Skermanella sp. TT6: one gene and its partner. The protein of the gene in region 1 interacts with the protein of each later gene in a pairwise test. Links are inferred from orthologs where the notes say so. Each region holds a gene or a part of one and is shown on either strand. Other genes may lie near its edges.

What was found.
Region 2: the proteins of recR (region 1) and recO interact in binary tests that used the Escherichia coli proteins (3 or more experiments, as listed by UniProt). The link is inferred for Skermanella sp. TT6 from one-to-one orthologs.

The regions. Positions count from the first base shown.
Region 1 is NZ_CP067420.1:361,630-376,444, reverse strand. The notes cover bases 12,085-14,815. They hold recR (recombination mediator RecR), read left to right. Parts: upstream 12,085-13,018; coding sequence 13,019-13,612; downstream 13,613-14,815. Other genes in these bases: IGS68_RS01710 (DNA recombination protein RmuC), read left to right, coding at 13,697-14,815; IGS68_RS01720 (YbaB/EbfC family nucleoid-associated protein), read left to right, coding at 12,435-12,758; IGS68_RS01725 (DNA polymerase III subunit gamma/tau), read left to right, coding at 12,085-12,431. Outside these bases: IGS68_RS01775 (microcin C ABC transporter permease YejB), read right to left, coding at 1-975; IGS68_RS01770 (extracellular solute-binding protein), read right to left, coding at 1,013-2,857; IGS68_RS01765 (extracellular solute-binding protein), read right to left, coding at 2,987-4,795; IGS68_RS01760 (hypothetical protein), read right to left, coding at 5,179-5,841; hisN (histidinol-phosphatase), read right to left, coding at 5,971-6,786; IGS68_RS01750 (c-type cytochrome), read right to left, coding at 6,828-7,367; IGS68_RS01745 (3-deoxy-manno-octulosonate cytidylyltransferase), read left to right, coding at 7,561-8,373; IGS68_RS01740 (prephenate dehydratase), read left to right, coding at 8,413-9,279; nudC (NAD(+) diphosphatase), read right to left, coding at 9,295-10,203; more of IGS68_RS01725, read left to right, coding at 10,542-12,084. UniProt on the Escherichia coli protein: May play a role in DNA repair. It seems to be involved in an RecBC-independent recombinational process of DNA repair. It may act with RecF and RecO.
Region 2 is NZ_CP067420.1:3,567,339-3,582,412, reverse strand. Bases 5,353-8,342 are described here. They hold recO (DNA repair protein RecO), read left to right. Parts: upstream 5,353-6,467; coding sequence 6,468-7,217; downstream 7,218-8,342. Other genes in these bases: parC (DNA topoisomerase IV subunit A), read left to right, coding at 7,221-8,342; IGS68_RS16850 (Rpn family recombination-promoting nuclease/putative transposase), read right to left, coding at 5,353-5,620. In the rest of the region: IGS68_RS16870 (AI-2E family transporter), read left to right, coding at 80-1,120; peptide-methionine (S)-S-oxide reductase MsrA, read right to left, coding at 1,140-1,691; IGS68_RS16860 (AMP-binding protein), read right to left, coding at 1,786-3,498; IGS68_RS36005 (hypothetical protein), read right to left, coding at 3,705-3,827; IGS68_RS36000 (hypothetical protein), read left to right, coding at 3,864-3,995; IGS68_RS16855 (RpnC/YadD family protein), read right to left, coding at 4,116-4,478; more of IGS68_RS16850, read right to left, coding at 4,631-5,352; more of parC, read left to right, coding at 8,343-9,437; IGS68_RS16835 (PRC-barrel domain-containing protein), read left to right, coding at 9,549-10,427; IGS68_RS16830 (PRC-barrel domain-containing protein), read left to right, coding at 10,455-11,015; IGS68_RS16825 (ABC transporter substrate-binding protein), read left to right, coding at 11,084-12,190; IGS68_RS16820 (SDR family oxidoreductase), read left to right, coding at 12,298-13,263; IGS68_RS16815 (glycosyltransferase family 4 protein), read right to left, coding at 13,272-14,429; IGS68_RS16810 (glycosyltransferase), read right to left, coding at 14,426-15,074. UniProt on the Escherichia coli protein: Involved in DNA repair and RecF pathway recombination.

The DNA of each region.
Region 1 (14,815 bases):
CGCCGCCTCGAAGCCCAGCAGCCCCAGCCCGTCCAGCGAGAAGATCACCTCGATCAGCAGCGACCCGGTGAACAGGATGCCGATGAAGGCGCCGGGAAACCCGGCGATCACGATCAGCATGGCATTGCGGAAGATGTGGCCGTACAGCACCCGCCGCTCGTTCAGGCCCTTGGCGCGCGCGGTGATGACGTACTGCTTGTTGACCTCCTCCATGAAGCTGTTCTTGGTCAGCATGGTCAGGCCGGCGAAGCCGCCGATCACCAGCGCCAGCACCGGCAGGGTGATGTGCCAGAAATAATCCAGCACCTGCTGCCACCAGGGCATCAGGTCCCAGCCCTCGCTGGTCAGCCCGCGCAGCGGGAACCAGTCGAGGTAGCGGCCGCCTGCGAACAGGACGATCAGCAGCACGGCGAACAGGAAGCTGGGGATGGCGTAGCCGACGATGACCACGCCGCTGGTCCAGATGTCGAACTTCGACCCGTCGCGCACCGCCTTGCGGACCCCCAGCGGGATCGAGATCAGGTAGGTGATCAGCGTGGTCCACAGCCCCAGCGAGATCGACACCGGCAGCTTGTCGATCACCAGGTCGATCACCCGCTGGTCGCGGAAGTAACTGGTTCCGAAATCGAAGGTCAGGTAGCTGGTCATCATCTGGAAGAAGCGCTCGTGCAGCGGCTTGTCGAAGCCGAACTGCCGCTCCAGCTGCCTGATGAACTCGGGGTCCAGGCCCTGGGCGCCCCGGTAGCGACCGGCGGCCTGCTCGCCGCCCGACTGCTGTGCCTGGGGCGGCAGGTCGCCGCCGCCCGACGTGCCGCCGATCCGCGCCGTGGCATCGACGCCCGTCCCCTGGAGCTGGGCGAGCGTCTGCTCGATCGGGCCGCCGGGAGCCGCCTGCACGATCAGGAAGTTGATCACCATGATCCCGAGCAGGGTCGGGATGATCAGCAGCAGGCGGCGGACGATGTAAGCCAGCATCCTCGTCTCCTCAATCGCTGCTTTCCAACTTGCCGCTTCAGCCGGGCGAGCGGACGGATGCCTGCTTGCCGGTATCGATCCACCAAGTGGTGGGGAAGCCGATCGTGTATCTCGCCATCTTCTCCGGATAGCCGAACTTGTTCCAGTAAACCAGCCAGGACTCGTCGTTGTACCATTGGGGGATCTGGTACCAGCCCCAGGACAGAACCCGGTCCAGCGCCCGGTTGGTCGCGGCCAGCGTTTCCAGGTCCTTGGCGGCGATCAGCTCCTCGATCAGCGCATCCACGACCGGGTCCTTGATGCCGGCCAGGTTGGCCGAACCCCGGGTCGCGGCGGCGGCCGATCCGAAATAGCTGCGCTGCTCGGCGCCCGGCGGCGGGAAGAAGTTCAGCGCGACCGACAGCAGGTCATAGTCGAAGTCGTCGATCCGCACCTGGTACTGGGAGGTGTCCACCACGCGGATCGAGGCGTCGATGCCGGCGCGCCTGGCGTTCTGCACGAACGGCTCGGTCAGGCGGACCAGCGCCGGGCTGACCAGCAGGACCTCGATCCGCATCTGCTCGCCGGCCGGATTGACGAGCCGGTTGTTCTTCAGCTCCCAGCCGGCTTCCCTGAACAGCCGGAGCGCCTCCCGCAGGTTGGCGCGGATGTTGCCGGACCCATCCGTCGCCGGCGGCTCGTAGGCCCTGGTCAGCACCTCCGGCCGGACCCTGTCCCTGTACTTCTCCAGGATCGACAGCTCCTTGGGGTCGGGCGGGCCGTCGGCGCCGAACTCGGAGTTGGGGAACCAGCTCTTCACGCGCCGGTACTCGCCGAACAGCAGCGTCCGCTGGATCGCCTCGAAATCATAGAGATGGGTGATCGCCTCGCGCACCCGGACGTCCTGGAACTGCGGCCGCCGCAGGTTGAAGATATAGCCTTGGGTCCCGCGCGGGGTCTGGTCCGGCACCACCCGCCTGATCATGCTGCCGTTCCTGACGGCGGGCACGTCGTAGCTCTGGTTCCAGCGCTGTGCGCGGTTCTCCTGCCGGAAATCGATCCGGCCCGCCATGAAGGCTTCCGCCAGCACCGTGTCGTCGAGGTAGTAGTCGTACCGGATCTGGTCGATATTGTTCAGCCCGCGGTTCACCGGCAGGTCGGCCGCCCAATAATCTCGCACCCGCTCGTAAGTGATCGAGCGCCCCGCGTCGACCGACCGGATCCGGTAGGCGCCGCTGCCCAGGATCGGCTCCAGCGTGGTCTTGGTGATGTCGCGCCCCTGCGCCGTCCACCAGTGCCGCGGCAAAGGGGAGGCGGACGCCACCGTCAGGAGCGGCTTCATGCTGTCGCGGGTCTTGAAGGTGAACTTCAGGCGTCGCGGGTCCAGCACCTCGATGCCGCTGACATCCTCGTAGAAGCTCTGGAGGAAGGGCCGCCCGTGCTCCCTGATGGTGTCGAAGGCGAACTTGAAATCGTCGGCGGTGATCGGCTGGCCGTCCTGCCAGCGCGCCTCCGGCCGCAGGTTGAAGACGATCCAGCTCTTGTCCTCGGGATACTCCGCTGACTCGGCGATCAGGCCGTAGGCGGAGGACAGTTCGTCTCCCGATCCCGTCATCAGGCTGTCGGAGATCAGCCCGATGCCGGAAGGCCAGCTTCCGCGCAGGATATAGGTGTTGAGACTGTCGAAGCTGCCGAAGGCTCCCAGCACGACCGAGCCGCCCTTGGGCGCGTCGGGGTTGGCATAGGGCCAGTGCTGCATGTCCGGGCCGTAGAGCGGCTCGCCGAACTCGGCCATGGCCCAGGTCCGGGTGATCTTCCCTCCGGCATCCTGGGCCAGGGCGGGGGCGGTCCCGCCCAGCAGCAGGCTTCCCAGGCAAACGGCGGCGGCAAGCAGTCTCTTCATCCGGCCCTCATCTCTCCCGCGGCCTGGCCGCATCGTTGCGTGACAATCGTTCCCGGCGTGACGCTCGTTCCGGCGTTCCCGTCCTTCTGCCTTTTGCAGCCGAATCGGGCTTAATCAAGGCGAAACGCCTCAACGGGCGGCCTCCTTGGACCACCAGGTCGACGGGAAGCCCACCTCGTACCTGGGCTTGCGCTCCGGCCAGCCGAACTTGGTCCAATAGGCGATCCAGGTCTGGTCATTATACCATTGCGGGATCATGGCGTGCTGCCACAGCAGTACCCGGTCGAGCGCCCGCGATGTCGCCTGAAGCGTCTCCAGGTCTTTCGCCGCGACGACCTCCTCGATCAGCGCATCGACCACGGGGTCCTTGATGCCGGCATAGTTGGCCGACCCCTTCACGTCGGCCGCGGCCGACCCAAAATAGCTGCGCTGCTCGGTACCCGGCGGCGGGAAGAAGTTGAAGAAGACCATGACGGCGTCGAAGTCGAAATCGTCCGTCCGGGCCTGGTGCTGGGCGCTGTCGACGATCCGGATCGAAGCGTCGATGCCGACCCGCTGGAGCGCCGTGACATAGGGCTGCATCACCCGGACCATGGACTGGCTGTCGTCCAGGAATTCGATCCGAAGCTGCCGCCCGGTCTTGGCATCGACCAGCTTGTTGTCGCGGGTCTGGAAGCCCGCCTCGCGGAACAGCGCCATGGCCTTGCGGACATTGTCGCGGTTGTTGCCCGATCCGTCGGTGACCGGCGGATCGTAGGCGGTGGTGAAGACCTCTTCCGGGACGCGCCCACGATATTTCTCCAGGATGGCGAGCTCCGCCGGAGTCGGCGGGCCGCCGGCGCCGAAGTCGCTGTTGGGGAAGTTGCTCTTCACCCGGCGGTACTGGCCGTACAGGATGTTCTTCTGGAGCCACTCGAAGTCGTAGAGGTACGAGAGCGCCAGGCGCACCCTCGGGTCGGCGAACTGGGGCCGGCGCATGTTGAACCGGATGCCCTGCGCGCCGAACGGCCGCTCGTTGGCGATCGCCCGCTTCTCGATCCTGCCGTCCTTCACCTGGGGAATATCGTAGCCCGAGGTCCAGCGCTGGGCCCGGTTCTCCTGCCGGAAATCGTAGGCGCCGCCCTTGAACGCCTCGAACATCACGTCGTCGTCGCGGTAGAAGTCGCTGCGGATGGTATCGAAATTGTTCTGGCCGACATTGGGCGGCAGGTCGCGGCCCCAATAGTCGGGCACCCGCTCGTAGGTGATCGACCGGCCGGGATCGACCGCCTTGACCCGGTACGGGCCGCTGGTCAGCGGCGGCTCCAGGGTCGTTTTCGAAATATCGCGGCCCTCCGCCGTCCACCAGTGCTCGGGCACCGGCGCCAGGATGCCGGCGGCGCGGATCAGCGGCTTCATCTCGCCGCTTCCCTTGAAGCTCACCTTCAGGCGATGCTCGTCCAGCGCCTCGACCGCCGCGATATCCTCCAGGAAGCTCTTGAGGAAGGGCCGGCCATGCTGCTCGATGGCCTTCCAGCCGAAAACGAAGTCGGCGGCCGTCACCGGATGGCCGTCGTGGAACCGGGCTTCCGGGCGCAGGGTGAACACCACCCAGCTCTTATCCGCCGGATATTCCGCGCTCTCGGCGAGCAGGCCGTAGACCACGTCCAGCTCGTCCCCGGATCCGGTGAACAGGGTCTCCGAGACGATGTCGAGGCTGCGCGGGACCTGCCCGCGCAGGATGATCGGATTGAGGCTGTCGAAGCTTCCCGGCTCGGCCATGACGACGGCACCGCCCTTCGGGGCGGCCGGATCGACATAGTCGAAACGGGCGAAGCCAGCACCGTGTTTCGGCGTGCTGAACTCCGCCAGCGCATGCGTCCGGGTCACGGCATCCTCGGCATGGCCGGCGGAAGCCAGGACGAACAGCAGCATGGGAACGGCGAAGAGGAGTCTCATCGTTATTCCCCCGTATGGCTTTCCGGAGCGACCGATCGGCGCCCGCACCCTGGCCGGACTCGTTGCGCGACTGCCGGCAAGGCGTCCGCAAGATCAACCAAGGGAAGTTTACAAGGCCCGGTTTTCTTCTTTAAGTCGTCATGCCTGGACTTGATCCGGGCATCTCCGGCCACGGAGCCCCGATGAAACCCGCGACAAGATGGCCGGATCAAGTCCGGCCATGACGGAAAGGGAGTATTTCTGCCTACGGTCAATACTTTTCCTGATGGGGCAATCACCGTGCCGGACAGTCGTGGATCAAGTCCGGTCATGACAATATGGAGCATGATCGCCACCGCGAAACCCTTTCGAACCCACCCGGCGGCACGGGACCGGATGCCCGCTCATTCGTCCTCGTCTTCGTCGGCGTCCTCTTCGCCGTAGCGGTCGTCCATCATCTCCAGGATCGCCTCGTAGTCGGGCGTCTCGTCCACGAACTTCTGGAACCGCTTCATGTTGGCGCCCTTCTCCAGCCAGGATTGCGCCGCTTCCGTATGTTCGGGGTGGCACGACAGCAGGTAGAAGGCGGCCTGCTCCGGACGCTCGATCTTGGTCTCGCCCAGCCGCTCCAGGACGGCGCCGACATAGAAGGGCAGAACGTCGGCGAATTCCTCGACCACGACGGCATCGTCATCCCCGTCGTCGGCCGGAACCACATCGTCGCCGTGCCAGCCGTTCACCTTTCCGTCGGACGCGGCCTGCTCCACATATTCGTCGTCCTCGTCGTCATCGAACTCGACGCCGTCGAACTCATCGTCGTCATCGAGGTCGTCTTCGTCCAGGGCGGCCGTATCCAGCCCGTCGGCCCCGTCGTCGTCATACTCGTCGTCCGCATCCTCGTCGCCTTCGAACGCCAGCTCCAGGGCGTCGATGATCTCGAGGAACTGGGTGCTGCGCTGTTCCCAGGAAGGGGTGGCCTGAAGTTCGGCGATCATCCGGTCGAGCATCTCGCGGATGTCCGTGTCGGCGTTCTCGTAAGCTGACTGGGCTGGTTTCGGGATCAGCATGGCAGACATTCCCTGGTCTCAAGCGCAAGGGTGAGGGAGCGGCGCGGCGCGTCGGTGGCCGCGCGGACTCGACTCTTATCAGATGGCGATGGGCGATGGGCAGGAGAAAGCGAAAAGAATGCCGGGATATCAACCGAACGGCATAACGCCAAGCCGCCGCAACGCTTCCGTATGGCCGGCTATATCGCCGGCGGCCAGCACGCGGCCGTCGGAACCGGGGCCGAGCGGCGCTCCCGTCCAGTCCGTCATGATCCCGCCGGCCCCCTGGACCACGGGGACGAGGGCCGCGAAGTCGTACAGCTTCAGCCCGGCCTCGATCACCAGGTCGACGAATCCGGCGGCCAGCAGCCCGTAGGCGTAGCAGTCGCCGCCGTACATGGTCAGCTTGACCTCGTCCGCGACGCGACGGAAGGCCGTGAAATCATGCTGGCCGAACAGGTCGGGCGACGTCGTGTTCAGGGTGGCCCGCCCCAGCGTCGGGCAGGCCCGAACCCGCGCGGCCTTGCCGTTCAGCGTGGTCGGGCGCCCCTCGACTCCGATCCAGCGGTCGCCGACGATCGGCTGGTCGATCACGCCCAGCACGGGGACGCCCCGGTGGAGCAGGGCCACCAGGGTGCCGAAGGTCGGGCGTCCCGTGATGAAGGACTTCGTGCCGTCGATCGGGTCGATCACCCACAGCCACTCGGCGTCGGGGTTGGTCGTCCCGTGCTCCTCCCCCACGATCCCGTCGTCCGGCCGCTCCGCGGCCAGGATCGAGCGGATCGCCGCCTCGGCCTCGCGGTCGGCGACGGTGACCGGCGAACTGTCCGGCTTGTCGTCCACCGCGAAGGGCGTCCGGAAATACCTGCGGATCACGGTGCCGGCGGCATCGGCGAGGCGGCACGCCAGATCCACCGTCTCGCCCGACGGGGTGACCGGTTGATCGGTGTTGTTCGAATCCGTCATGTCTCTGGTCATCCGGTCGGACGGGAGGGGGGTCGGTAGGGTTACTCGGGCAGCGGCACCGGCTCGTCGGCCTGGGTGCGCAGCCAGGCGATCAGGTTCGCCCGGTCCTCGGCCCGCCTGATGCCGGCGAAGTTCATCTTGGTGCCCGGAGCATAGTCCTTCGGGTTCAGCAGGAAATGGTTGAGCGCCTCGTAGTCCCAGTTGCCGGGCATGTCCGCGATGGCCGAGCTGTAGGCGAAGCCTTCGATGTGGCCGTGCGGACCGCCGACGACGCCCCACAGGTTCGGGCCGACCCTGTTGGCGCCGCCCTTCTCGAAGGTGTGGCACGAGGCGCAGGCCCGCGAGGCGCGCTCGCCGGCGGCCGGGTCGGCGGCCGCGAGCAGCGGGGCGATCGGCTCCGGCTCGGCCGGGCCTTCCTCGGCGGGGGCCGACGTGGTGACCGCGCTGGTGTCCACGACGTAGGCGTTCTGCTCCAGATGCTCCGGCGCGACCAGTACTTCCGCGATGAATCCGGACATCATCGCGATCAGGCCGCCCAGAAGGACGGCGCCGGAAATTTTGTTGAATTCCATGCTCGACATGCCGCGAGTCCCCAATTCCCTTGTAATCACCGCACGATAGCGGCCGGGCCGGCTGCTGTCACGCGCAGCGGCTTGTTGTTTCCTTGTCCGCAACATAGGGTCCCGGGGCGCGGGGGTCAGCCGCTTTGAAGCTTGACCCTCGGGACGAAATGTCGCACGCACAGCTATAACCCAAATGTCGCAGATGGCCACCATGCCAACCGATCCTGCTCAGAACAATCCCGCCCGAAGCGATGGCGGAACCGAAAATCCCGGATCCCGGGGCGAGGCTCCGGTCAACCCGGTCGTCATCGTGCCCGCGCGACTCGCCTCCACGCGGCTGCCGGGCAAGCCGCTGGCCGACATCCACGGCGAGCCAATGATCGTCCATGTCTGGCGCCGCGCCGCCGAAGCCGCCATCGGCCCGGTCCTGGTGGCCTGCGCGGAGGCCGAGATCGCCGACGCCGTCACGAAGGCCGGCGGACAGGCCGTGCTGACCCGGCCGGACCATCCCTCCGGCTCCGACCGGATCTTCGAGGCGCTCCGGTCCTTCGATCCGGAAGGCAGGTTCGACTCGGTGGTCAACGTCCAGGGCGACCTGCCGACGATATCGCCCGAGACGATCCGCGCCGCCTACGCGCTGCTGGACGAGCCCGAGGTCGACATCGGCACGCTGGCGGTGGAGATCGAGGACGCGACGGAGCGCGGCAATCCCAACGTGGTCAAGGCGGTGGTCGAGCGGGCGCCAGGAGCCCGGCGCGGCCGGGCGCTCTATTTCACCCGCGCCACCGCCCCCACCGGGGAGGCGCCGCTGCTGCACCATATCGGCCTCTACGCCTACCGGCGCGCGGCGCTGGCCCGGTTCGTGTCGCTGCCGCCGTCGCACCTGGAACAGCAGGAGCGGCTGGAGCAGTTGCGCGCCTTGGCCGCAGGCATGAGGATCGACGTGGCCGTCGTTGACGCGGTTCCGCTCGGCGTCGATACTCCGGCCGACCTCGCCCGGGCCCGGGTGCTCCTCAAGCGCTGATCCCGGTCCCCTCCCCCGTTCCCGTTTTTCTCCGGTCCCATGTCCAGATCCAGCCTGATCGCCTTCCAGGGTTCGCCCGGCGCCTACTCCGACCTGTCCTGCCGCAACGTCTTTCCCGACCGCAAGACGCTGCCCTGCGCCACGTTCGAGGACGTCTTCGCCGCCGTGCATGGGGGAGAGGCGGAGCTGGGCATGATCCCGGTCGAGAACTCGGTCGCCGGCCGGGTCGCCGACAATCATTACCTGCTTCCCCAGGGCGGGCTGCACATCATCGGCGAGCATTTCCAGCGGGTGAACCATCACCTGCTGGCGCCGCCCGGCGCCACGCTCGACACCATCAAGGTCGTGCGCAGCCACATCCAGGCCCTGTCCCAGTGCCGCAAGGTGACGCGGGCGCTGGGCCTGCGCGAGATCACCCATGCCGACACCGCGGGCGCCGCGGCCGAGATCGCCCAGCGCGGCGACGTCACGGAAGCCGCCATCGCGTCGGAGCTGGCCGGGGAGATCTACGGGCTGAAGTCCCTGCAGCAGGGGATCGAGGACGCCCAGCACAACACCACGCGCTTCCTGATCATGGCGCGGGAGCCGGTCCACCCGGCGCCCAATTCAGGCCCGGTGGTGACCACCTTCGTATTCCGGGTCCGCAGCGTGCCGGCGGCGCTCTACAAGGCGATGGGCGGGTTCGCGACCAACGGCGTCAACATGACCAAGCTGGAAAGCTACATGGTCGAGGGCCGTTTCACCGCCGCCCAGTTCTACGCGGACGTCGAGGGCCATCCGGAGGAGCGCCCCCTGCGCCTTGCCCTGGAGGAGCTGGAGTTCTTCGCCCGCGAGGTGAAGATCCTGGGCGTCTACCCCGCCCATCCCTTCCGCCGCGAGCAGAGCCAGGCCCACGGCGACGATTGAGGAACCCCGGCGGCCTCAGCCGTGCAGCCAGTCCTCGATCAGCCGGCGCGAGATCGAGTCGGTCCGCGGCAGGCGGTGGGTCCCGCCCTCGCCCCAGGTGGTCAGGATCTCCTCGCGGCTGAACCAGCCGGCATCCTCCAGCTCGTCCTGCTCGATGCTGATGTCCCGGCTCACCGCCTCGGCATGGAAGCCCAGCATCAGCGACGAGGGGAACGGCCAGGGCTGGGACGAGTGGTAGGTCACCTCGCCCACCCGGATGCCGGTCTCCTCCAGCACCTCGCGGGCGACCGCCTCCTCCAGGCTCTCGCCCGGCTCGACGAACCCGGCCAGGGTCGAATACATCCCCGGCGGAAAACGCGACTGGCGGCCCAGCAGGCAACGGTCGCCGTCATGGACCAGCATGATCACCGCGGGATCGGTCCGGGGGAAGTGCGGCGTGGCGCAGTCGGGATTGGTGCAGCGCCGGACATGGCCGCCTTCCGCGCTGACCGTGGGATGGCCGCAGACGCCGCAGAAGCGGTGGCGAGCATGCCACCAGGTCAGGCCGCGGGCATAGGCCAGGATATTGCCCTCCTCCGGCGCCATGAGCGGGCCGAAGCTGCGCAGGTCGGCGAAGCTGCCCCGTGCGGAAAGTCCGGGATGGACCGCCGGGTCCTCGACATGGGACAGGTCGGCGGCGAAATAGGCCGTGCCGTCGCGCAGGCCCAGCAGCACGTATTCCGTTCCCTCGGGAAGATCCGCCACCGAGAGCAGCCCCGCCCGAGGCAGGTCGGCTCCTCCGGCCACGAAGTTCTGGGCGCGCCAGATCGGCACGATCCTGGTCTCGGCCGCCGCGAACACGGCGTCGATCCAGCTCTGGTCCTTGCGCTGCGCCGATACCCTGTCGAGAACGCCGCCGGCGTAGAAGTTTGGCTTGTTTGGCATGGCGATATAGGTGGCACACCGGACCGGTTTCGGGAAGGGAGTTCATCCCGGATCGCCGCCCCGCGCGCGGGGCGGCGCGTTTCCCCTTGCTCCGCGCGCCGCCGCGCGCCATATAGGCGTCGGGAGGTTGGCGGCGGACGAGTCCCTCGCCAACCCGGTCAGGTCCGGAAGGAAGCAGCCGTAACGAGTTTCGGCTCGGGTCGTTCGTCCAGCCTCCCACCCCAGGTTTTTCCCCAGCATCATCCGACACTCCGCGCCGGTTCGTCTTTCCGCTTCGACAAGCCGACGTCGGGGATTAGACTGGCCGCAACGCCGTTGCCCGACGCCAGAGTATCGTGTTGACCGATCAGACCCTCCCTCCCCTGACCTCCGCGCCTGCCGACGGCGCGTCCGAAGCCGGCGGCAAGGCCTATCGGGTGCTGGCGCGCAAGTACCGTCCGCGCGACTTCTCCGAACTGGTGGGCCAGGAGGCGCTGGTCCGGACGCTGACCAACGCGATCCGCTCGGGCCGGCTGGCCCATGCCTTCATGCTGACCGGCGTCCGCGGGGTGGGCAAGACCACGACCGCCCGGATCATCGCCCGCGCGCTGAACTGCACCGGCCCGGACGGGACCGGCGGGCCGACCATCACGCCCTGCGGCGTCTGCGACAATTGCCGCAGCATCACCGCCGACCGGCACGTGGACGTGATGGAGATGGACGCCGCCAGCCGGACCGGCGTGGACGATATCCGCGAGATCATCGACGGCGTGCGCTACGGTCCGGTGTCGGCGCGCTACAAGGTCTACATCATCGACGAAGTCCACATGCTCACCAAGAACGCCTTCAACGCCCTGTTGAAGACGCTGGAGGAGCCGCCCGAGCATGTGAAGTTCATCTTCGCCACGACCGAGATCCGCAAGGTTCCGGTCACAGTGCTGTCGCGCTGCCAGCGATTCGACCTGCGCCGGATCGACAGCCAGACTCTGGTGAAGCATTTCAACCGCGTCGCCGAGGCGGAAGGCGTGACGGTCGAGCCGGACGCCATGGCGCTGATCGCCCGGGCCGCCGACGGCTCGGCGCGCGACGGGCTGAGCCTGCTCGACCAGGCCATAGCGCTCGGCGGGGAGCGGCTGACGGCGGTCCAGGTGCGCGACATGCTGGGCTTGGCCGACCGCGCCCGCGTGGTCGACCTGTTCGAGTCGGCCATGACCGGGCAGCCGCGGGACGCCCTGGACATCCTGTCCGACCTGCACCGCAGCGGCGCCGACCCGGTGGTGGTGCTCCAGGACCTGCTGGATTTCACCCATTTCCTGACCCGCTTCAAGGTGGTGCCGGAGACGGCGACGGACCCCGGCACGCCGGAGACGGAACGGGTCCGCGGCGGCGAGCTGTCGGGCAGACTGGGCATGCCCGCGCTGACCCGGGCCTGGCAGATCCTGCTGAAGGGCCTGGGCGAGGTGCAGAGCGCGCCGGTGCCCTTCGACGCGGCCGAGATGGTGCTCGTGCGCCTCGCCTATTCCGCCGACCTGCCCAACCCGGCCGACCTGATCCGCCAGCTCCAGGGCGGCGCGGCCTCGGGTGGGCCGGCCGGCGGCAGCGGCGGAGGCGGAGGCGGCGCCCGGGCGAACGGTCCGGCCCTGGCGGTGGCCCATTCCGCCCCGCCCCGGATCCAGGCCGGCTCCGCCCAGCCGGCCGTGGAGACAGCCGTCACGGCGCAAGCCGCCCCCGAGCAGGCCCCTTCGGAACAGGCCCCATCGGAACAGGCCGCGGAAGCGGAGCCGCTGCCCGAGCCGAAGACCTTCCGGGAGGTGGTCGAGCTGTTCGGCGAGATGCGCGAAGGCTCGCTGTACGGCCAGCTCTACAGCAGCGTCCACTGCGTCCGGTGCGAGCCGGGCCGGCTGGAGATCCGCCCGAAGGACCGCGCCGTGGCGGAGCTTTCCGGCCGGGTCGGCAAGCTGCTGACGGAATGGACCGGCCGGCGCTGGATGGTCACGATCTCCGGCGCGCCCGGCGAGCCGACGCTGAGCGAGCAGGACCGCAACGCCAAGACCCAGGCGCGGGAGGAGGCGGCCCGGCATCCGGTGGTGCGCGCGGTGCTCGACATCTTCCCCGGCGCCGAGATATCCGAAGTGCGCGATCTGACGGAACCGGAACCCACCTCCGACGGAGCGCTTGCGGAAGACGCCCTCGAGACCGATTTCTACGAGGAAGCCCCGTCCGACCTGGACGACATAGGAGAGTTTTAAGCCATGAAGAATCTCGGCCAAATGATGAAGCAGGCCCAAGAAATGCAGACCCGCATGCAGCAGATGCAGGAGGCGCTGGCCGAGGTCGAAGTCACCGGCCAGTCCGGCGCCGGGATGGTCAACGTCACGCTCAACGGCAAGGGCGAGATGAAGAAGCTGAAGCTGGACAAGTCCGTGGTCGATCCCGACGACGTCGAGGTGATCGAGGACCTGATCGTCGCCGCCTTCAACGACGCCAAGCTGAAGGTCGAGCAGCACGTCGCCGAGGAGACCCAGAAGCTGATGGGCGGCATGAAGCTTCCCCCGGGCATGAAGCTGCCGTTCTGAGCGGAAGGGCGGCCTTTCCGGTTGCGCGGCCTTCCTTCCCGTCATGACCGGGCGTTCGGACGACGGCACCCATTTCCGTCATGACCGGGCTTGACCCGGTCATCTCCGGGCGGTCGGACGATGCTGTTCCCGGCGGGAGATAGCCGGGTCAAGCCCGGCTATGACGAAAAGCGAAGCCGCTGCGACAAGCGAAGCCGCCGCGACAAACTACACGCCGGCGGCGAAAGCATCTCTCCAGCCGGCAAAGCCAGGGAGCGAATTTGAGCAGTTCCGAGATCGACCGCCTTATCCAGCTCCTGGCCAAGCTGCCCGGGCTGGGGCCGCGATCCGCGCGGCGGGCGGCGCTGCACCTGATCAAGCGGCGCGAAAGCCTTCTGAGCCCATTGGCCGACGCCATGCACGAGGCGGCCGACGCCATCAAGACCTGCTCCGTGTGCGGCAACCTGGACACGCGCGATCCCTGCTCCGTCTGCGCCGATCCGAGGCGGGACGGCGCCCTGGTCTGCGTGGTGGAGGAGGTCGGCGACCTGTGGGCGCTGGAGCGCACCGGCTCCTTCAAGGGCCTCTACCATGTGCTGGGCGGCACCCTGTCGGCGCTGGAAGGCATCGGCCCCGACGACCTCAACGTCTCCGGCCTGATCAACCGCGCCCGCCGGCCCGAGGTGACCGAAGTGATCCTGGCCATGAATGCCACCGTCGAGGGCCAGACCACCGCCCATTACATCACCGACCGGCTGGCCGACTGCGACGTGACGGTCTCGCGGCTGGCCCACGGCGTGCCCGTGGGCGGCGAGCTGGACTATCTGGACGACGGCACCCTGACCGCGGCGCTCCGGTCCAGGCGTCCGTTCTGACGGCCTTCGGCCGAACCGTTCTTCCCCCGTTCTCTTTCCCCGCCCGATCCGGTAGCATCCCGTCATCTGGTGGAAGGAGAACTGATGCCGTTCGCGCTCGACGTGCTGTCGCTGATCCTGGGCTTCGTCTTCGGAGCCGGCATCGTCCTGCTGTTGCGCAGCGGCGGCATCGGCCAGGCGGAAGCCGGCCGGCTGGCGGCGGAGGCGGATTTCGCGCTGCGCCAGAACGACGACCTGCGGGCCGACCTGGCGGAGCGGGACCGGGCGCTCTCCGCGCTTCGCGGTGAACTCGGGCGCGCCCAGACCGGCCACGCGCAGCTCCAGACCCGGCTGGAGCAGGAACGGCTGGCCTCGGCCGAAAAGATCGCCCTGCTGGAGCGGGCCGAATCGAAACTGTCCGACGCCTTCAAGGCCCTGTCGGCGGAAGCGTTGCGCAGCAACAACCAGAGCTTCCTCGATCTCGCCCGCACGACCCTGGAGCGTTTCCAGGAGAGCGCCCGCGGCGACCTGGAGCAGCGTCAGGCGGCGATCTCCGACCTGGTCGCCCCGGTGCGCCACTCGCTGGAGAAGATGGACGGCCAGATCCAGACCCTGGAGAAGGAGCGGATCGGCGCCTACGAGGGGCTGAAGCAGCAGGTGCTCTCCCTGCTGGACAGCCAGCGCGAACTGCGCGGGGAGACGGCCAACCTCGTCCGGGCGCTGCGCTCCCCCGTCGCGCGCGGCCGCTGGGGCGAGATCCAGCTGAAGCGCGTGGTCGAGATGGCCGGCATGGTCGACCATTGCGACTTCTTCGAGCAGCAGACGGTGACCGGCGACCAGGGCAACAAGCTGCGACCCGACATGGTGGTCAAGCTGCCGGGCAACAAGACCATCGTGGTGGATGCCAAGGCCCCGGTGGAAGCCTATCTCGACGCGACCGGCTCGGCCGAGGACGCCGGCCGGCGCGACGCCCTGGTCCGGCATGCCCGCCACGTGCGGGAGCACATGAAGCAGCTGGGCGGCAAGGCCTACTGGGACCAGTTCGCCGCCTCGCCCGAATTCGTCGTGCTGTTCCTGCCCGGCGAGAACTTCTTCAGCGCCGCGCTGGAGCACGACCCCGGCCTGATCGAGGCCGGCATCGACAACGGCGTGATCCTGGCGACGCCGACCACGCTGATAGCGCTGCTGCGGGCCGTCGCCTATGGCTGGCGGCAGGAGCACCTG
Region 2 (15,074 bases), 3.2 Mb from region 1 along the record:
ATGGCGGAAACAAAAATCCGCGGGGGGACGTTGGGAAGGCGACGCCCTGTCCGCGTCGCCACTTCCGGAGTTCCCGACCATGCCCTTCGACAGCGCCCTGACGACCGGACGCTTCGCCCGCCTGCTGCTGGTCGCCGTGCTGATCGCCGGCCTCGTCCTCATGGCGTGGCAGATCGTCGATGTCCTGCTGCTGGTGTTCGGCGCCATATTGCTGGCCGTGATGCTGCGCCGGACCGCCGACTGGCTGGCGGCGCATACCCCGCTGTCGGGCGGCTGGGCGCTGGCGGTCGTGCTGCTGGCGATCGTGATCGCCCTGGGCATCTGCGGCTGGCTGTTCGGCGCTCAGGTGTCGAGCCAGGTCGAGGAACTGACCAAGGTGGTTCCCGAGGCCTGGGGGCGCGTCCGGGAACAGCTCGAAGGCTCGTCCTGGGGCAGGGCGGCGCTCGACGCCGTCAGCGGCGTCGATCCGGCCAGCGTCTCCGGCGGCATGGTGCGCGAGGCGGGAAGCCTGCTGATGACGGTGGTCGGCGGGCTCGGCAACGTGCTGCTGCTGGTCGCGGGCGGCGTCTACCTCGCGGCGCAGCCGGGGCTTTACCGGCAGGGCGTCGTGGCCCTGGTGCCGAAGTCGGCGGAGGCGCGCACGCGCCAGGTCCTGGACGGCATGGGGGAGGCGTTGGGCAAGTGGCTGAAGGGCCAGTTCATCGCGATGCTGATGGTCGGCGCGCTGACCAGCCTGGGCCTGTGGCTTCTGGGCGTGCCGTCCGCCCTGGCCCTGGGGCTGCTGGCCGGCCTCGGCGAGTTCGTCCCGTTGATCGGGGCCTTCGCGACCGCGATCCCCGCGCTGCTGGCCGCTTCCACCGTGGACATGTCCACCGTCCTGTACACCCTGGCGCTGTACGTCGTGATCCAGCAGATCGAGGGCAACCTGATCATGCCGATCGTGGAGCGCCGAATGGTCTCGCTGCCCCCCGCGCTCGCCCTGTTCGCGGTGGTCGCCTTCGGCCTGATGTTCGGCATCCTCGGCGTCATCTTCGCGACGCCGCTGACCGTGGTGGCCTATGTCGCCGTCCAGAAGCTCTATGTGGAGGACGCGCTCGGGAAGCGGGAACCGGCATCCTGAGCCGGCCCCGCTCAGGGACTCACGCCCTCAGGCGATCCATGTACTGCTTGCGCACCTTTGCGACCTTCGGCGCGATCACGACCTGGCAATAGGGCTGGGCCGAGTTGCGGGCATAATAATCGTCGTGATACGCCTCCGCCGGGTAGAAGACGGGCAGGGGGGCCAGCTCGGTCACGATCGGGCGATCCCAGATCCGCCGCTCGCCGAAGGACTTCATCACCTCGCGCGCGGTCCGTTCCTGCTCCGCGTCGTGGTGGAAGACCACCGAGCGGTACTGCGGGCCGACATCGTTGCCCTGGCGGTTCGACGTGGTCGGGTCGTGGGTGGTGAAGAACACTTCCAGCAGGTCGCGGTAGGAGATCACCTCCGGGTCGTAGGTGACCTGGACCACCTCGGCATGCCCGGTCCGGGCGGTGCAGACCTGCTCGTAGGTGGGGTTTTCCACATGCCCGCCGGCATAGCCGGATTGGACCTTCTCCACGCCGCGCAGCTGCTGGAAGACCGCTTCGGTGCACCAGAAGCAGCCGCCGCCGAAAGTCGCCTGTGCCAATTGCCGATCTGCGGCCATCATGCTTCATCCTCTTGAGTCGTCGGTACTCCCGCCATGTGGTGCCTCCGGGCGGCGCCGAACACCCGGAGGCCCATCACATTGGCGAGAGCGCGGTTCACGCGGTCTTGGCGGCCTCCAGCTTCAGCTCCTCGACCATCTTCTGCCGCATGATGAATTTCTGGATCTTGCCGGTCACCGTCATGGGGAAGCCGTCCACGAAGCGGATGTAGCGCGGCACCTTGTAGTGGGCGATGCTGCCCCGGCAGAACTCCAGCACCTCCTCCTCGGTCAGGGTCTCGCCGTCCTGCACATGGATCCAGGCGCAGAGCTGCTCGCCGAACCGCTCGTCGGGGACGCCGAAGACCTGGACGTCCTTGATCCGCGGATGGGTGTAGAGGAATTCCTCGACCTCGCGCGGGTAGATGTTCTCCCCGCCCCGGATCACCATGTCCTTGATCCGGCCGACGATGTTGCAATAGCCCTCGGCGTCGAGGGTGGCGAGGTCGCCGGTATGCATCCAGCGGCCGGCGTCGATCGCCTCTCGCGTGCGCTCCTCGTCGCCCCAATAGCCCTGCATCACGGAATAGCCGCGGGTCAGCAGCTCGCCGGGCGTGCCGACCGGGACGATCCGGCCCTCGGCATCGACGATCTTGACCTCCAGGTGCGGCTGGATGCGGCCGACGGTCGAGACGCGCCGCTCCAGCGGGTCGTCCACCGAGCTCTGGAAGCTGACCGGGCTGGTCTCCGTCATGCCGTAGGCGATGGTGATCTCGCCCATGTTCATCTCGCCGGCGACCCGCTTCATCACCTCGGTCGGGCAGGGCGAGCCCGCCATGATGCCGGTGCGCAGCGTGCTCAGGTCGAAATCCCCGAACCTGGGATGGTTCAGGATGGAGATGAACATGGTCGGCACGCCGTGCAGGCCGGTGCAGTGCTCCTCCTGGACCGTGGACAGGACGGCCTCGGCATCGAACCCTTCCCCCGGTATCACCATGCAGGCCCGGTGGGTGACGCAGGCGAGATTGCCCAGCACCATGCCGAAGCAGTGGTAGAACGGCACGGGAATGCACAGCCGGTCCCGCTCGGTCAGGCGCATCGCCTCGCCGATGAAGAAGCCGTTGTTCAGAATGTTGTGGTGGGTCAGCGTGGCGCCCTTGGGATTACCCGTGGTGCCGCTGGTGAACTGGATGTTGATCGCCTCGTCGAACTGGAGCGCGTCGCGCAGCCGCTCCAGCTCCGCGAAATGCTCGTCCCGGGCACCCGCGGCGATGTCGGCGAAGTTGAGCATGCCGGCGCTCATCTCGTCCCCCAGCCGGATCACCGTCCGCAGGGCCGGCAGCTTGTGCGAGTCCAGGTGCCCGGGCGCGCAGCGGTCGAGCTCGGGGGCGACCTGCCGCAGCATGCCGAGATAGTCGCTGCTCTTGAAGGAAGCCGCCAGGATCAGCGCCTTGCAGCCGACCTTGTTCAGCGCGTATTCCAGCTCGTGGGTGCGGTAGGCCGGGTTGATGTTGACCAGCACCAGCCCGGCCTTGGCCGTGGCGAACTGGGTCAGCACCCATTCGGAATTGTTCTGCGACCAGATTCCGATGCGGTCGCCCGGCTTCAGTCCCAGCGCGATCAGGCCGGCGGCCAGCCGGTCGGTCTCCGCCCTGAACTGCGCGTAGGTCATCCGGACGCCCTGATGCCGGACAACCAGGGCGTCGGCCTCCGGCGATAGGGCCGCCATGCGGTCCAGGTGGACGCCGATGGTGTCGCCGATCAGCGGCGTAGGCGACGCGCCGTGGACATAGCTGCGGGTCAGCAGGGGTGTCTGGGTGGGTTCGGCCATCGTTTCCTCCGCGCGGCACCGTTGGCCACGGTGCCTTCTTCGTCTTGGTCCTTCTCCCGCGCACTTGGCGCGCGGGCGGATGACTACAACGATCAAGGAGGAGGATGAAACGGCGCAAACGAAGGCGCCGGGATTCGAACAACGTTTGATCTGGTGGCGAAAGTCAAACGCCGAGATGAAAGGACACGGTCCTCACACCCTGTAAATCAGATGACGTGGATGACCGCTTGGCTCGCGGCGCCGACCGTGGCGGCAAGGAAAACAATACGGGCTACGAAGCGTTCTGCCGGCGACCAACGCGCCCAGTCCTTGGAAAAGCTGTTCCACATGACAGCACCATCTTGGAGGTTTCACGAGCTTGGCTGATGACCTCCACCCTGAACGATCCCGGTTATTATCCGGTTAACATCATGGTTAACGGCAGCCCTCGAGTTTTGTTCCGTGACGATGTCACAGATGCCCGGCATTTGGTTGTTCCAAGGCCGGAAAAAGCATGATCGCCAGGGCCGTTCGGCGAGGACCTCGCGGGATGCGCCGCCCCGGTATGCGAACCCGGCCCGCGTGACTCACCGCAGAAGATGAAGCGGGGGATCGTCCGTTCCGGCCGGAGAACCGAATCACTCGCCGGGGCGGAGGAGGTCGGGGAAAACGTCGCCCGGCGCCTGGGCGTCCATCAGGCGGTCCATGTAGGCGTCGTGCTGATCCGGCGTCGCGGCGTCGATCAACCGTTCCACATCAGCCGGCAATGCGCCGAAGCGGCGGGTGAACTGGCGCTTGAGCATGGCGGCCCTGCCCCTGGCCTCGCCCTGGGCGACGCCCCTGGCCTCGCCCCTGACTTCCCCCTCGGCGACGCCCTTGGCGATGAGTTCCTGTTCCCACTTCTTGATGCGTTCCGCTAGCATGCCCTGAACCTCCTCGATATCCATCGGCACCGTCGCGGCCGGCGCGGCGCCGACCAGGCCCGCGACCGAGTGCGCCACCACATCGCCGAACGCCGGCCATGGCGTGGCCCGGATGGACGGCGAACGGTTCCGGTTCCGGCCTTGGACATTTAATTCCGGTCGTTGGGCCACGGCCCAACGCACCGCCGAAGATGAAGCGGGGGATCGTCCGTTCCGGCCGGAGAACCGAATCACTCGCCGGGGCGGAGGAGGTCGGGGAAAACGTCGCCCGGCGCCTGGGCGTCCATCAGGCGGTCCATGTAGGCGTCGTGCTGATCCGGCGTCGCGGCGTCGATCAACCGTTCCACATCAGCCGGCAATGCGCCGAAGCGGCGGGTGAACTGGCGCTTGCGCATGGCGGCCCTGCCCCTGGCCTCGCCCCTGACTTCCCCCTCGGCGACGCCCTTGGCGATGAGTTCCTGTTCCCACTTCTTGATGCGTTCCGCCAGCATGCCCTGAACCTCCTCGATATCCATCGGCACCGTCGCGGCCGGCGCGGCGCCGACCAGGCCCGCGACCGAGTGCGCCACCACATCGCCGAACGCCAGCCGCAGCGTCGCATGGCCCGGATGCTCGGCGAACCAGGCCACCGCCTGGGCGACCAGGCCGGGCAGGTCCTCGGGCCGGTCGCAGATCTCGATCCGGAACAGCAGCGCCACCAGGCTGTCGTGCCGGGCCAGGTCCTCGGCGCGCAGCCGCTTCTCGTCGATCAGATGATAGCGGACCTGCGGCTGCCAAGGCCAGAGCGGCGAGTCCTCGGGCAGCGCCACCAGGTCGGTCGTGTCGGCGGGGCTGTTCCAGCGGGCCTCGCCGGCGTAGAGCACGATCGGCAGCAGGGGCGGCAGCCGGCCGCCCGGGGCGAGGGCGCGGACGTCGATGATCTGTTGCCAGAGCAGGCCGGAATAGACCTGCACCCGCACCGGCATGAACCGCTCCGGGGTCGCCTGAAACTCCAGCATCAGGTAGATGTGGACCATCTCGCCGGCCAGCGTCGGCACGCGCCAGATCACGTCGCCCTCGCGCCGCTGGCCGCGGGCGGCGTGGAACTTGGCGTTGACCCGTTCGAGCCGGGTGAAGTCCAGCAGGGCGGCGATCCCGGCGGGCAGGAAGCCGCGCACGAGCTGCTCGATCATCACCGGGTCGGAGAACAGGCGGTGGTACAGGGAGTCGGAGGCTTGCATCGTCGCGGGCGCCGGTCAGGTGATAATCACGCGAACAGCAGCACACTCCCGCAACCATCGGCAAGGGCCGGACGGCCGCCGCGACCTTCTGACCCGACGCGATCCATCAGAAGGGGTCTGACCGCCTCGGGTCCGGCCACGCGACCGCGACCCTGATGATTTCAGCCAGGAAGTGGTCGATACGGGCTTGGTTGCGCGCGTCGGTCAGGGCCAGCCCGCGAAGCGCAGGCGCTCCTCGCCTACGCGGAACAGTGGCAGGCCGCTGGTCGAGGACAGCACCTCGCCGTCAAAACGGACATCCTCAGGCTTGGAACCGACCGATGACAGGCCGGCAAGTTTAGGAGCAGGGTCAACCTTGACGGGTGATTGTCAAACTCAGGTCAGGTTTTCGTTTAGCGATTAAACCCACGAGAATTCAAGCGGTTACGCTACACTCAGCAACGGCCGAGCATAAAATTGGGCAAAGTGTCGTCGCCGGACTGAAATTCCTACTGTCGCCCGATTCATATTGACATTATGCGATAGAATAGGACAATTATCCGAATCAGCTCACTGCCAGCAAAAGGCAAGCCGTCATGACCGCTCCCGCTCCCCGTCCAGCCGTCCGGCAGGATTTTTCCAGCGAGGAGATCGCCGCCGGTGCGTCGGCGGCGGAGGCCGTGCGGCGGGCGGGGTACTCGCCCCTCGGCGTCAGGCAGCGCGGCCATTTCCTGCATGACCTTTCGGCGGTTCCCGGCAGTGACCCCGCCCCCGCAGTGACCGATGATGACCTTTCCGCGATCCCCGGCAGTGACCCCATCCGGCGCCCCCCATGGCGTCTACTCCCCCAGGCTGCTAGAACATCCCCATGGAATGGACCGACGAGGCGATCGTGCTGTCCGCCCGGCCGCACGGCGAGGCGGCCGTGGTGGCGACCCTGCTGACCCGCACCCACGGCCGGCATTCCGGCCTGGTGCAGGGCGGCCGTTCGTCCAAGCAGCGGGGCAACCTGCAAGCCGGCAACCGGGTCAGCGCGCGCTGGCGCGCCCGGCTGGCCGACCATCTCGGGACCTTCACGATCGAGCCGATCCACAACAATGCCGCCGGCATGCTGGACGACCCGCTGCGCCTCGCGGCGCTGGTGTCGGCCTGCACGGTGACCGAAGTGGTCCTGCCCGACCGGGAGCCGCACGAGCCGGTCTTCCACGGGCTGGCGGCCCTGCTGGAGGCGTTCGAGACGCCGCTGTGGGCGCCGGCCTATGTCCGGTGGGAACTGGGGCTGTTGCAGGAGCTGGGCTTCGGCCTCGACCTCGCGTCCTGCGCCGCCACCGGAAGCAACGACGCGCTGGCCTATGTCAGTCCACGCACCGGCCGGGCGGTGTCCCTGTCCGCCGGCGAGCCCTACCGCGACAGGCTGCTGCCCCTGCCGGGCTTCCTGGCCGGACAGCCCGGCTGGAGCGAGGCGGACGTGCTTGCCGGCCTCGAACTGACGGGGCATTTCCTCGAACGCGACGCGCTCGCCCATGCGTCCGCCCAGGCGGTCGCGGCCCTGCCTGCCGCCCGTACCCGTTTCATAGAACGCTATCGCAAAATGGCTACCCTTCCTGGTAGTAGATAAGACATGACCGACCCTGCACTCGATATCCACGACAAGCCGCTCTCCGAGGCGCTCGGCGAGCGGTACCTCTCCTACGCGCTGTCCACCATCATGGCGCGCTCGCTGCCCGACGTGCGCGACGGGCTGAAGCCGGTCCACCGCCGGCTGCTCTATGCCATGAGCCAGCTCAAGCTGGACCCGGACACCCCACCGAAGAAATGCGCCCGCGTCGTCGGCGACGTGATCGGCAAGTTCCACCCGCACGGCGACACCGCGGTCTACGACGCGCTGGTCCGGCTGGCGCAGGACTTCGCGGTCCGCTACCCCCTGATCGACGGGCAGGGCAACTTCGGCAATATCGACGGCGACAACGCCGCCGCCATGCGGTACACCGAGGCCCGCCTGACAGACGTGGCCCGCGCCCTGCTCGAAGGGATCGACGAGGACACCGTCGATTTCCGCGGCACCTACGACGGCGAGGGCGAGGAGCCGATCGTGCTTCCCGCCGCCTTCCCGAACCTGCTGGCCAACGGCTCGCAAGGCATCGCGGTCGGCATGGCGACCTCGATCCCGCCGCACAACGCGGAAGAGCTGTGCGACGCCCTGAGCCACCTGATCAAGAAGCCCGACGCCACGGTCGAGGACCTGGTCCGGTTCATTCCCGGCCCCGATTTCCCGACCGGCGGCGTCCTGGTCGAGTCGCAGGCCGCCATCGCCGAGGCCTACCGCACCGGGCGCGGCAGCTTCCGGGTGCGCGCCAAATGGGAGGTCGAGAAGCTGGGGCAGGGCACCTGGCAGATCGTCGTCACCGAGATCCCCTATCAGGTCCAGAAGAGCCGGCTGATCGAGAAGATCGCCGAGCTGCTGGCGGCGCGGAAGCTGTTCCTGCTCGACGACGTGCGCGACGAATCGGCGGAGGACATCCGCCTCGTCCTGGTGCCGAAGAACCGCAACGTCGATCCCGACGTGCTGATGGAATCGCTGTTCAAGACCACCGACCTGGAAACCCGGTTCGGCCTGAACATGAACGTGCTGGACAAGGACAACGTCCCGCGCGTCATGAACCTGCGCGAGGTCCTGCAAGCCTTCCTGGCGCACCGGATCGAGGTGCTGGAGCGGCGCTCGCGCCACCGGCTGGGCAAGATCGACCACCGGCTGGAAGTGCTGGGCGGCTACCTGATCGCCTACCTGAACCTGGACGAGGTGATCCGGATCATCCGCGAGGAGGACGAGCCCAAGCGCTCGCTGATCAAGGCCTTCTCGCTGACGGAGGTGCAGGCCGAGGCGATCCTGAACATGCGTCTGCGCTCGCTCCGCAAGCTGGAGGAGTTCGAGATCCGCAAGGAGCACGACAGCCTGTCGGCGGAGCGCGCCGACCTGCTCGACCTGCTGGAGAACGAGCCCCGGCGCTGGAAGGCGATCGCCAGGCAGGTCGCGGAGACCCGCAAGCGGTTCGGCAAGGCGACCAAGCTGGGCGCCCGCCGGACGGTGGTGGCCGACGCCCCGTCCGCCGTGATCATCCCGCTGGAGGCGATGGTCGAGCGCGAGCCCGTCACCGTCTTCTGCTCCGAGAAGGGCTGGATCCGCACGGTCAAGGGCCATCAGGCCGATACGTCCGACATCAAGTACAAGGACGGCGACCGGGAGCGCTTCGTGCTCCGGGTGGAGACCACGGACAAGCTGATCGTGCTGGGGACCAACGGCCGGTTCTATACGCTCGGGGTGGACAAGCTGCCGCGCGGCCGGGGATTCGGCGAGCCGCTGAGGCTGATGATCGATCTTGCCAACGACGCCGATCTGGTCACCCTGTTCAAGCACCGGCCGGGGCGCCGGCTGCTGGTCGCGGCCTCCAACGGCCGGGGCTTCCAGGTGGAGGAGGACGAGGTGATCGCCCAGACCCGCGGCGGCAAGCAGGTCATGACGCTCGGCGACGGCGTCGAGGCCAGGTTCTGCATCCCGGCGGAGGGCGACTCGGTCGCGGCGATCGGCAACAACCGCAAGCTCCTGGTATTCCCGCTGGAAGAGGTGCCGGTGATGGCGCGGGGCCGCGGCGTCATGATCCAGAAATACACCGACGGCAGCCTCGCCGACCTGACGACCTTCAAATTCTCGGAGGGGCTGTCGTGGAAGAGCGGGGAGCGCACCCGGCTGGAGGCCGACATGACCCCCTGGAAGGGCAACCGGGGCACGTCCGGGCGCCTGCCGCCCAACGGGTTCCCGAAGAACAACCGCTTCACCTGATCCCGATAAAGCTGTCCCGCCGAGGAACACTCCGACCGTCGTTTCGTTCTTCGTCGCACGAAGCCCCGGCATCACGGATGCCGGGGCATGTGACGACTGTCGGAGAGTGGGATGCGCAGAAGCCTGATGATGACGACCGCCGCGCTGGCCGCCTGGTCCTGGGTCCCGGGCGCCGGTGCGCAGCAGCCGGCACCCGTGACGGCGCCCCCGGGGCCGGAGATCAACGTCCAGCAGCCCCCGGCCTCGGTCGATGTCCAGCAGCCGGCCCCGGAGGTGACGGTCGAACAGCGGCCGCCGGAGATCATCATCGAGCAGCAGGCGCCGCAGATCATCGTCCGGCAGGCGCCGCCCCGGATCATCGTGCGCCAGCCGCCGCCCGAGATCACGGTCCGACAGTTCCAGCCCCAGGTGATCGTCCGGCAGCGCGAGCCCGAGGTGATCATCGAGCAGGCGGATCCCGAGATCCAGGTCGAGCAGCCGGAGCCCCGGGTGACCGTGCAGCAGGCGCAACCCCGGATCGACGTTCAGCAGGCCCAGCCGCAGGTGGTCATCGAGCAGCCAGAGCCGCGGGTCGATGTCCAGCCGGTCGTGCCGGCTCCCGCGCCGGCCGTTCCGCCCGCCCCGGCACCCATGGCCGAGGCGCCCGCCCCGATACCCGAGCCGGCGCCCGAGGCGGCGCCGGCCGACGGTCCCGTGGCGGGCGTGGCCCCGGAACGGATGATCGGCCGCCCCGTGGTCAATGCCCAGGGCGAACCGCTCGGCCAGATCCGGGACCTCCTGCTCGGGCCGGCCGGAACCGTGGAGACAGCCATCGTCGACGTGGGCGGCTATCTCGGCGCGCCGAAGGAGGTCGCGGTGCCGTGGGGGCAGGTGAACGCCGAACCGCAGGAGGGGCCGGTCACCCTGCCGATGGACCGGCAGCAGCTCGAAGCAGCACCCGACCACGACTATGCCGAGGGCGCCAACGCCGTCGTCGGCCCCGCCCGCTGACCCGCGCCGCAAACAGGAGCAAACCCCATGAAGAGACACCTTCTCCTGGCGCCGGCCCTGGCGCTCTGCCTGGCCGCTCCGGCCCTCGCCGCCGCCCTTGCCCAGGACCAGCCGGCCCCGGCGCCGCGGCAGGAGCCGGCGGGAGCCGTCGTCCAGGGCCAGGGCACGGTCGAGGTCCGGCCGGCCGACCCGCAGATCCGGATCGAATCGGCACCCGCGGAGGTGCAGGTCGAGACGACGGGCGAGCCGCAGATCCGCGTCGTCGAGGTGCCGACCATCGCCGGCCGCATGCCCGAGGATGTGGTCGGCTGGAACGTCCGCAACAGCGCTGGCGAGGACATCGGCGAGGTGCGCGATTTCGTGACCGAGCCGGACAGCCCGGCGATAACCAGCCTGGTCATGTCACGGTCCCGCCTGCTCGGGCTGGGCGAGCGGCTGGTCACGCTGCCGTGGGACAGCGTCCGGGTCGATCCGCAGGGGAACGCGCTGGTCACGACCCTGGGCCAGGAGGAACTGGATAACGCGCCGGAGTTCGAGTACGGCGCCGAAGCCAGCACGATCATCGGTCCGGAGCGGAACGACCAGTGACGGCCGGCAATCCCAAGAGAAGCGTAAATCCAAGAGAAGCGTGGAAGTACGGGTAGGAGCCATCAGAGATGTACAGGACATCCGTTTCCCTCGCGGCGCTGGCGATGCTCGCCTCGACCGCGGGCGCCGCGCAGGCGGAGATCCAGGTCGGCGTCGTGACTGCCGTGACGGGTTCCATGGCATCGTTCGGCGAGCAGATGCGCAGCGGCGTCGAGGCCGCCGCGAAGGAGATCAACGCCAAGGGCGGGATCAACGGAGAGGAGATCGGCGTCAAGGTCTATGACGACGCCTGCGACCCCAAGCAGGGCGTCTCCGCCGCCAACCAGATCGTCAACGACGGCATCCGGTTCGTCATCGGCCACATGTGCACGGGACCGTCGGTGCCGGCCTCCGACGTCTATTCGGAGGAGGGGATCGTCATGATCTCGCCGACCGCGACCGCGCCGGTGCTGACCGAGCGCGGCCTGGACAACGTCTTCCGGGTGGCGGGGCGCGACGACCAGCAGGGGCAGGTGGCCGCCGACCACATCGCGGCGCAGATCCAGAACCCCAAGGTCGCGATCATCCACGACAAGCAGGCCTACGGCAGCGGGCTGGCCGACGCCACGGCCAAGCGGCTCGCCGAGAAGGGCATCCAGCCGGTCATGACCGGCTCGGTCAATCCGGGCGAGAGCGATTTTTCCGCCCTGGTCACCAAGATGAAGTCGGAAGGCGTGAACACGGTCTATTTCGGCGGCTACCACGCGGAAGCCGGCCAGATCGTCCGCCAGATGGGCAACGCCGGCATGGACGCCGTGCTGGTCGCGGGCGACGGCCTGTCCAACCCGGACTTCTGGGCCATCACCGGGGAGAGCGGGGCCGGGACCCTGTTCACCTTCAGCCCGGACCCGACCGCCAATCCGACCGCCGCCCCCGTGATCGAGCAACTCCGCGCGGACGGCATCGACCCGGCCTTCTTCACGCTCTACAGCTACGCGGCCCTGCAGGTGCTGGCCCAGGGCATCGAGGCGGCCGGCGAACCGGAGCCGGATGCCGTCGCCGACGCGCTCCGCGAGGGGACCTTCGACACGGTGATCGGTCCGCTGGACTTCGACGACAAGGGCGACCTGACCGAGCCGGCCTACGTCATGTATTCCTGGCAGGACGGGAAGTACGGCCAAGTGTCGGCGCGATAAAGCTGTCGCCCGGGGGAGGGTGCGCGTCCCGCGCACCTCGGGCGGCGGGACGCCGCCCCTCCTCCGCTGTTGTCATGGGAATCCTATCCAAGACAGAAAGGCATCCCATGCGCAGCCTGCGAAATTCCACGGTCGTCATCACCGGCGCTTCGAGCGGCATCGGCCGGGCGACAGCCGTCGCCTTCGCCCGGCAGGGCGCCAACCTGGCCCTTGCCGCCCGCCGCGACGAGGCGCTGGACGAGGTTGCCGCCGAATGCCGGAGCCACGGCGCCGACGTGATCGCCATTCCGTCCGACGTGACCGAACTGGACGACATGCGCCTTCTGGCGGAGGAGGCGGCCGAGCGGTTCGGCGAGATCGACGTCTGGATCAACAATGCCGGCATCGGCCTGGTCGGGCCGTTCGCCGACGTGCCCATGGCCTCCCACCGGCAGGTGATCGAGACCAACCTGTTCGGCAGCATGAACGGCACCCATGCCGTGCTGCCCTATTTCCTGGAGCAGGGCCACGGCACGCTGATCACCAACATCTCGTTCGGCGCCTGGATCGCGCCGCCCTTCGCCGCCGCCTACGCCGCGAGCAAGTTCGGCCTGGAAGGCTTCACCCAGAGCCTGCGGCTGGAACTGGAGGAGTGGCCCGACATCCATGTCTGCAACGTGTTCCCCGCAGTGATCGACACGCCGGGGTACCAGCACGGCGGCAATTACATGGGCAAGGAGCTGAAGCCCGGATCGCCGCTGGTCCCGCCCGAGCGGGTGGCCGACGCGATGGTCGGGCTGGCGCTGCGCCCCCGGCGCGGCGTCAGCGTCGGCGCGCTGGCGCCGCTGACCAAGCTGGCCCACACCCTGGCGCCGGCCCTGACGGAGGAGGTGATGGCGCGCGGCCTGAGGCGTTATTTCCGGCGGGCGGCGCCGTCGCCCTATACCCACGGCTCGCTGTTCAGGCCGGTGCCCCAGGGGACCGGCGCCTCCGGCGGCTACCGGCAACAGACGAGCGGATCGCAATCCCTGATGCTCGCAGGGCTCGCCGCGGCCGGGGTGATCGCCGCCGGGGTGTTCGCCGCGCGCCGCTGAAACGGGTCTCACCAGAGCAGGCCGTAGACCTCGGCCATGCGGTCCATGCGGCGGCGGAAGCCGAATTCGGACTCGATCCGCCGCCGGGCCGCCCGGGCGAGCCGGCGCCGCGTTTCCGGGTCGCCGGCCAGGCGGCGCAGGCCGCCGGCCAGGGCTTCGGCCGACCCGGCGTCGACCGTCAGCATGTCGGTGCCGTCGCGGGCGAAGCTGTCGATGCCGCCGCACCGGGTCGCCAGCACCGGCACCTCCATCGCCATCGCTTCCAGAACCACGTTGGGCAAGCCCTCGCGGAGGCTGGACAGGCAGAACAGGTCGAAGCACTCGAACAGCCCGACCGTGTCGGCCCGGAAGCCCAGCAGCCGGATGCGGTCGCCATGCCCCGTCGCGGCGGCCTGGGCCTCAAGCGCCGCCTTCTCCTCGCCCTCGCCGGCGATCCACAGTTCCAGGTCCAGGCCCTCGCCGATCAGTTGCGCGACCGCCCGGATCAGCAGGTCGAACCCCTTCTCGGGGGACAGCCGCCCGACGGCGCCGACCAGCAGGCGGCCGGGGGGCAGGTGGCCGCGCTCCGAAGCCAGGACGGCGGGGCCGGTCCGGCGGAAATCCTCCGTGTCGATGGCGTTCTCGATCAGGTGCAGCCGGTCCTCCGGAACGCCGCCGGCGCGGCAGCGCTCGTACAGGTCGGACGACACGACGATCACCTGGTCATGGCGCGGCAGCGTCCAGCGATCGATCGCGTAATAGAGCGGCGTCTTGGAGGTATGCTTGACCCAGCCGTGGACCGTCGTCACCAGCTTGAAGCCGAGCAGCGGCTTCAGCAGCACGCCGAACAGGTTCGTCTTGTAGTCGTGGCCGTGCCAGATCCTGACATCGTTCTCCCGGCAGACCGCCGCCAGGCGACGCAGGCTCGCCGGGCTGAAGGCGGAGGCATCGTCCACCTCGATCAGCGGGCAGTCCTTGGCGGACGCCCGCCTTCGCAGCACCTCGAATCCCGGATCGCCCGGCGGGCGCAGATAGCAGGCCAGTTCGCGGTAGCCGGTGCCGCGCATGTAGCGGGGCGAATTGAAGATGGTCTTTTCCGGCCCGCCGCCGGTTCCGGTTACGATCCGGGTATGCAGCACCGTGACGGCATCGACGGCGCCGCCGCCGGGAGGGACGATGACGTTCATGACGATGCCGTGATCCAGCGTTCGAACTGCGCCGCCTTGGCGTCCCAGCCTTCCCCGGAGAGGCGGGCGCGGGCCCGCGCCTGGGCCTCCGGCAGGGAGCGGCGCGCCCGATGCAGGCACAGGGAGGCGAAGCGGGTTGGGTCGGCGGTCAGGTCCAGGGCGTCGGCCCAGGCCCGGTTGGCGGGGAGGGGAGTCGCCACCACCGGCAGGCCGGTCGCCAGATACTCCTTCAGCTTCAGGGGCTGCATGGCCCGGGTGACGGGCAGGTCGGCATAGGGCATCACCAGGACGTCGGCATCCTCCGCGAGGTCCGGCAGGCGGTCATAGGGGACGGGGCCGAGCCAGGTGACGGCGGGGCTCCGGGCCAGCCGCTCGTCCACGTCGTCGTGCCGGCCGACCATCCTCAGGTCGCAGGTCTCGGCCAGGGTCAGGCAGATGTCGGCATCCAGCCTGCGGTCGGCATGGCCCCAGTAGAGCGCGATGGGGCGCCGCCCCGGTCCGCACAGGGGGCGGCGGCGCACGCCGCTCCAGTGATCCAGGTCGATGCCGTGGGTCAGGAGCCGCGCGTCGAAGCCCAACCCCGACAGGCGCCGGCGCAGCACCTCGGAAACGCAGATCACGCCGGAGGCATGGTTCAGCAGGTCG